Regions from separate parts of the Thermosipho africanus Ob7 genome, predicted to be linked through region 3. Evidence: riboswitches for the same ligand, from Rfam matches in the RefSeq annotation. Region 3 holds a riboswitch; each other region holds the start of a gene.
What was found. A riboswitch is a leader RNA that binds a small molecule or an ion and turns the genes downstream of it on or off. The one in region 3 is predicted to bind cobalamin.
Positions count from the first base shown of each region.

Region 1: linked by a shared signal. The riboswitch ahead of OB7_RS08340 (GIY-YIG nuclease family protein) and the one ahead of OB7_RS01615 (ABC transporter substrate-binding protein) in region 3 are both predicted to bind cobalamin.
Region 2: linked by a shared signal. The riboswitch ahead of cobT (nicotinate-nucleotide--dimethylbenzimidazole phosphoribosyltransferase) and the one ahead of OB7_RS01615 (ABC transporter substrate-binding protein) in region 3 are both predicted to bind cobalamin.

Region 1 covers NZ_NKRG01000008.1:34,331-36,597, reverse strand. The annotation lists gene OB7_RS08350 (GGDEF domain-containing protein) at 1-440, opposite strand, end outside; tRNA gene OB7_RS08345 (tRNA-Pro) at 574-650, shown strand; cobalamin riboswitch at 685-853, shown strand; gene OB7_RS08340 (GIY-YIG nuclease family protein) at 906-1,289, shown strand; gene cobT (nicotinate-nucleotide--dimethylbenzimidazole phosphoribosyltransferase) at 1,286-2,227, shown strand; gene cobU (bifunctional adenosylcobinamide kinase/adenosylcobinamide-phosphate guanylyltransferase) at 2,224-2,267, shown strand, end outside.
Region 2 covers NZ_NKRG01000008.1:51,421-53,687, reverse strand. The annotation lists gene OB7_RS08425 (sirohydrochlorin chelatase) at 1-207, opposite strand, end outside; gene cobT (nicotinate-nucleotide--dimethylbenzimidazole phosphoribosyltransferase) at 204-1,238, opposite strand; cobalamin riboswitch at 1,299-1,481, opposite strand; gene nagA (N-acetylglucosamine-6-phosphate deacetylase) at 1,537-2,267, opposite strand, start outside.
Region 3 covers NZ_NKRG01000001.1:312,357-314,623, forward strand. The annotation lists gene OB7_RS01610 (FecCD family ABC transporter permease) at 1-405, opposite strand, end outside; gene OB7_RS01615 (ABC transporter substrate-binding protein) at 405-1,283, opposite strand; cobalamin riboswitch at 1,346-1,510, opposite strand; gene OB7_RS01620 (1-deoxy-D-xylulose-5-phosphate reductoisomerase) at 1,535-2,267, opposite strand, start outside.

The sequences.
Region 1 (2,267 bases), on a different contig from region 3:
AAAAATCTTAAAAAGACATATTTTTTTCTTTCACCCTCTTTTATCAAATAAAAACTATCAAGCCCTATTGAATAAACTCCGCTAATTTCAACTTCCAAGCTATTTATATTATTTGGAATCTCAAACAACATCGGCACAAACCAAGAATGCGCATTTCTATCGTTAAATCCATATTTTCCAATTAATTTCCCTGAAGAATAGACTTTAATATATGAACAATCAACATATGGGAAATATACATAACTATATCCATTTGGAATTTGAAATTTCAAATGGAATGTCCTTCTTGAATTTAGAGTTGAAGAAATCGGAAGAGAAATTCCATTCTCCGCCTTTACTATTTTTACTCCTTTAGGATATGATAAATAATAAAAGGATATGGGAAAAAATGCAAATATGATAAAAGCTATCAAAAAGTATTTTAAATAAAATCTAAACATCAAAAAAACGCCTCCCACGTTTTATTTTAACACAAAAAAGCAGGATTTTTATCAAAATTCAACTTTTTACAAACTTAAAAAAGACTGATATAGTTTGACATAAAAAGAAAGATAGAATATAATTTTAGTGTATCGGGGTGTAGCGCAGTTGGCTAGCGCGCTTGCATGGGGCGCAAGAGGTCGCTGGTTCAAGTCCAGTCACCCCGACCAAAAGGCCGGGCTAACCGGCCTTTTATAGTATATAATATAGAAAACCATCATAGGTTAAGGGAACACCGGTGAAAGGCCGGGGCTGCCCAGCAACCGTAACCGGGGACGAAATCCACAGGATGCCACTGGGAGTATTTCCTGGGAAGGCGTGGAGAGTAGGTTGATCCGGGAGCCGGGAGACCTGCCTATGATGAAAGTCACTTCCCGAATGCTAGGGCATTTCGGGGAAATTTTTGTTTTTATTAAGGTGAAAATATGAAAGGATGCTACTTACTATTAATTGAATTGCCAATAGATACCAAAATAAAAAAATGGAATCTAAAAAAAGGTACTTACGTATATGTAGGCTCTGCTATGAACAATATTGAAAAAAGAGTATCTAGGCACCTGTCCAAAAATAAAAAGTTGCACTGGCATATTGACTATCTTCTCGATAAATCAAACGTAAAATCAGTTGTAATGGTTTCTTCAGAAACAAAATGCGAGGAAAAGATTTCACTCTACATGTCTCAATTTTTTACAGGTCCAAAAGGGTTTGGCAGTTCAGATTTAAAAGTACAGACCAATCTATATTATATAGATAATTTCGATAATTTTTCAAAAATACTTTCAAACATACTCAAGGGGGAATTAAAATGAACGAGGCAGGATATCTTGAAGAACTTGCCAGTAAACTTTTTAAAATAAAAAAGCAAATTCCATTGCCAATGTTCAAGGACAAAAGAGTTTATGTATTTGCAGCAGATCATGGAGTAGTACAAAACGGAGTTTCTGCGTATCCTAAAAACGTGACCTATCAAATGGTTTTAAATTATTTTAAAGGTGGTGCAGGTATAAACGTCTTTGCAAGACATATGGGGCTTAAATTTTTTGTAGTAGATAGTGGCGTAGATTATGATTTTGAAGATAATCCTTCATTGATAAAAATGAAAGTAGGATATGGCACAAAAGATTTTTCAATGGGGCCTGCAATGACAAGAGAAGAAGCAATTACATGTATTGAATATGGAATGAAAGTTGCAAAAAAAGCTATAAGCCAAGGAGCAGATTTACTTGTAATAGGTGACAAAGGTATTGGAAATACAACAACGGCAACCGCAATATTTGCCTCATTTGGCTTTGATGTGAATAAAATAACCGATATTGGAACACCTATTCCTCCTTCTTCTGTAATAAAGAAAAGAAATATTGTAAAGAAAGCTTTGAAAATAAATAGGCCAAATCCAAATGATCCAATTGATGTTCTCTCTAAGGTTGGTGGATACTGCATAGGTCAAATGGCAGGTTTCATCTTAGAAGCTTTTAAAAATAAAGTCCCCGTGGTTATAGACGGATTTCCAACAACCGCCGGATTTTACCTAGCGTATAAGATAAATGAAAGAGTTTTAGATTACGCCTTTTTCGGACATTTATCAAAAGTAAAAGGGCATAAAGTCATTTTGGATAGCCTAGGTGTAAGGCCTATCTTAGATCTTGATATGAGGCTTGGTGAAGGAACAGGTGCGGCATTATCCGTTTATTTAATAGAAGCCGCTATAAAATACTTTAACTTTAAAAATGAAAAGGTGATATCATGATAACCCTTATAACTGGTGGTGTAAAATCAGGAAAAAGTAG
Region 2 (2,267 bases), on a different contig from region 3:
AAATAAGAAAAGTGGAAGAACAACTATTTCCTCGACCTTTTCTTTCAAAAATTCCTTTACAGCATCTTCAATACTTGGCTCGTTAAATTCCATAAAGCCCAATTTGCAATTTTTGTATTTTCTTTGTAAGTCTTCAAAATATCTGTATACAATCTCTTTTGTTTCTTGAACTCTACTACCATGAGCAACCAATAATATACCCTTCATTTTACATCCTCCAAATTCTGGTCAATTCCCTTTGAAACATTGGCTGAGTCAAAGGTAGCCATCTCCCTTATCATCTTTATAGCTGCTTCTATAAGTGGCATAGAAAGAACTGCTCCTGTTCCCTCACCAAGTCTCATATCAAGATCGAGAATAGGACGCAAATTTAAAGAATCCAATATAACTTTGTGACCTTTTACGTAAGATTTGTGTCCACTAAATACGTAATTTATAACATCTTTGTCTAAATAGTAGGAAATTAAAAATGCCGAAGTGGTGGGAAAACCATCAATTACGACAGGAACTTTAGAGTGTGCAGCTTCAAGTATAAATCCTGCCATTTCACCTATGCAGTATCCTCCAACCTTTGAAAGAACATCTATTGGGTCATTTGGATCAGGCCTGTTAACTTCAATTGCTCTTAATATTGCCTCTCTTTTCCTTTTAATTCCTTCGCTATCAAGCGGTGTTCCAATGTCGATAATATCATCAATGTTGTATCCAAATGCAACAGCAATCGCAGAAGCGGTTGTGGTGTTCCCTATCCCCATATCCCCCACAGCAAGAAGATCTGCTCCTTCCTCTATTGCCTCTCTTGCTATTTTTTTACCAAGCTCAATGCACTTTTCTGCTTCCTCTCTACTCATTGCAGGACCTTTTGTAAAATCTTTTGTACCATAACCGACCTTCATTTTTATCAATGAATGATTATCTTGAAAATCATAATCAACGCCTGCATCAACCACATAAACCTTTGCACCAACATGTCTTGAAAAGACATTTATTGCAGCACCACCATTTAAAAAGTTAAAAACCATTTGATAAGTAACATCCTTAGGATATGCAGAAACTCCATTTTCTACAACACCATGATCTGATGCAAAGACGTATACTCTCTTGTCGTTAAACAATTCTGGAATTTCTTTGTTTTGAATAAGTGCCATCTTTAGTGCGATGTCTTCTAGATATCCAAGACTTCTAACCGGTTTTGTTAAGTTATTTAGCCTATCAATAACCTTTTGTTTTAAATCCACAAAATCCCCCCTTTGAATATATCTAAACAAAAATTTCCACAAAAAGCCCCTAGCTTTTGTGGAATTGCTACACCTTAGGCAGGTCTCCCGGCTCCCGGATCAACCTACTCTCCACGCCTTCCCAGGAAATACTCCCAGTGGCATTCTGTGGATTTCGTCCCCGGTTACGGTTGCTGGGCAGCCCCGGCCTTTCACCGGCGTTCCCTTTTAAACCGCTTTGGTACCCAAGGTGTTAACATTATATTCAATTTTCTGTATGCATTATACCACCAATTTTTACCTTTATCAACTTAGACTTTTAGTTATAAACTTTGATTATTTGCAAATCTTGATTTAAAAGCACAAATTTTGCAGGATATCCTTCCTTTATTCTTCCCCCATCTATACCTACGCTCTTTAGAGCGTTATAAGAAGATACCTTTGATAAATCCTTTAATGAGCAATTAGTAACCTTTTTAAAGTTTCTCAGTCCATCACTAAATTTCAGAGTACTCCCAGCAAGCGCACCATTTTCTAGCCTTGCTATACCATCTTTGACTTTAACCAGTAACCCTCCAAGGTCATATATCCCATCCTTTAAACCTGCTGCAGAAATACTATCTGTTACAAGAATTATCCTATCAGGTCCAAGTAATTTATATACAAGTCTTAAAAAATCTTGCGAAAGATGTATTAAATCTGGAATAATCTCAACAAATGGTTTATAAAGAAATACGCCACCAACAATCCCTATTTCTCTGTGGTGAAGTTGTGGTAGAGCATTTGGAAAATGCGTTATCCTATTTACTCCAGCCTCATATGCTTTTTTGAAAATATCAAATGTAGCATTTGAATGCCCTATAGATGCTGCTACTTTATTTTCTTTTAGTATTTTCAAAAGTTCAAAAAAACCTTTAATTTCTGGTGCAATTGTCATAATTTTTATTCTTTCAAGGTCTATAATTTTTCCATCAAAATCAGTTATATACTTCTTGTTTTGAGCTCCAGCCCTTTCTTTGTTTATAAAGGGCCCTTCAAGATGTAAATAAA
Region 3 (2,267 bases):
TTTTGCAAGAATAATTGTTAATAGTGAAGCAAGTAATGAAAATGCAAAAGAAAATACATTGACACTGACGGTTCTGTTCAATGAAACAGCAACATAAAGTGCTAAAACTGCACCAAAACCGGCCCCTGAAGATGTACCAATTAGATAAGGATCAACAAGTGGATTTTTCATAATTGTTTGGTAGATGTTTCCAACAAGTGCAAGGCCTGAACCAGCTATTAGGCTCATTAATATTCTTGGAAATCTAACATTCCATATGAGGAATTTTATTTTCTCATTTTCAGGATTAAATATTTGAGAGATTGGAATTTTCACAGTTCCTATAGAAAGATTTATAAGAATTACTAAGAAGAACAAGACTGGAAGGATGATCCTTCCAGTCTTATAAATGTTTATTTTAGTCATTATTTTCCTCCATAAAAGAAGTTATAAAAAATTTCAAGATATTTTACTATATCTGGAGATATTGAGCTTATGTCGTTGCCATCAATAACAAATATTTTGTTGTTTTTAACGGCCTTAAGGTTTTTAAATATTTCATGCGATTTTATTTGCTTTATAGTTTCATCTGCGCTAATGTATGATGCGACAATTATTATATCAGGATCATTGTATGTTAAAAATTCCCAATTTACAGAGAACCATCCATTATTACCAGAATAAGGAGCACAAATATTTACTCCACCTGCGTATGTAATCAATTCATTTACATAAGAGCCAGTTCCTGCAGTCCAAAGGTCTTTTGTTTCATTATTTGGAACTGTTATTGTGAAAAAGACTTTTGGTCTTTTTTCAAGAGGCACTTTTGAGCTCTTTACACCATAGTCTGAAATTGTTTGTTTTATTTTATTTGCAATTTCAGATGCTATTTGTTCTTTACCAAATACATTTCCAAGAAGCATTACATCTCTTGCAACGTCATTTAGTGTTGTAGGATTTAAAACAAGTGCTTTAATACCGAATTTTTCTAGCTTTTGAACTTCTGGAAGTTGAAAACCACCGAAAGTGATTACAATGTCAGGATTTAATGAAATAATTTTTTCTATGTTTAGTGGTACCATATTTCCAATTTTTTCAGCATTAAAAGAATCCCAATCTGTAACACCAACTATATTCTCTCCAAGACCAAGTTTTACAAGAAATTTTGTAGAGCTTGGAGCAGCAGAAACTATCCTTTCAGGTATTTTATCAAAGCTTACCAATCTTCCGGCATCATCAACAATAGAGAGTGCAAATATAAATGTAGTTAATAAGACACTTAAAAAAATAGCCAATCTTTTCATCCTTTATCCCTCCTATATAATATTTTAAAGAAAAATGCCCACCCTTAGGGACCGCAAAGGTGGATTGCTTTCCTTTCAAATAAGGTATCCCGACTTCCGGATCATCCTACTCTCCACGCCTTCCCAGGAAATATCCCAGTGGCATTTTGTGGATTTCGTCCCCGGTTACGGTGGCGTCCCCGTGCCGGACTTTCACCGGCTTCCCTTATTTGAAAGGGAAAATATTAAGTTGCTGCAAATAGATTATAACACTAATATTGTTCTTTTGCAATTTGTCTTGCAATCTTGTCTATTTCAAAAATTTCTTTAAAATCATTTATATTTCCATTTATTTTTTCGCATGTGTTTATGACTATATCAGCTATTTTTGAAAATTTTATTTGACCATTTAGGAATTTTTCTACAGCAATTTCGTCAGCTGCATTGAAGGCTATTCTTTTTGCAAGTTCCTTAATTATACTTCTTCCATAGAAAAAAGCAGGATATTTTGAGGGATTTACATCTTCAAATATAAAATTTTTACTTTCAAAATTTGGCCAATTTTTATTTTCGTATAATCTATTTGGATAACTTAGTGAGTAAGAAATTGGAATTTTCATATCTGGAAATCCAAAATGAATTTTTACAGTCCCATCTTTTAAAAATACAGCTCCATGAACTGTTCCAGTTGGATGTATTTTTACCTCAATATTTTCCAATTCAAAGAGTTCGAAAGCTTCAATTACTTCAAATGCTTTATTTACCATTGTTGAAGAATCTACAGTTATTTTTTTACCCATACTCCAAACTGGATGGTTTAATATATCTTCGACTGATAAATCATCTATATTTTCTTTATCTCTTATTGCACCACCAGATGCAGTTATTAATATCTTTACCACACTTTCATCAAATATCTGAAAAATTGCAGAATGTTCACTATCAACTGGTATTAGCTCAACGTTATTTTCTTTACAAGCTTTTTTTACAAATGGACTTGCACAG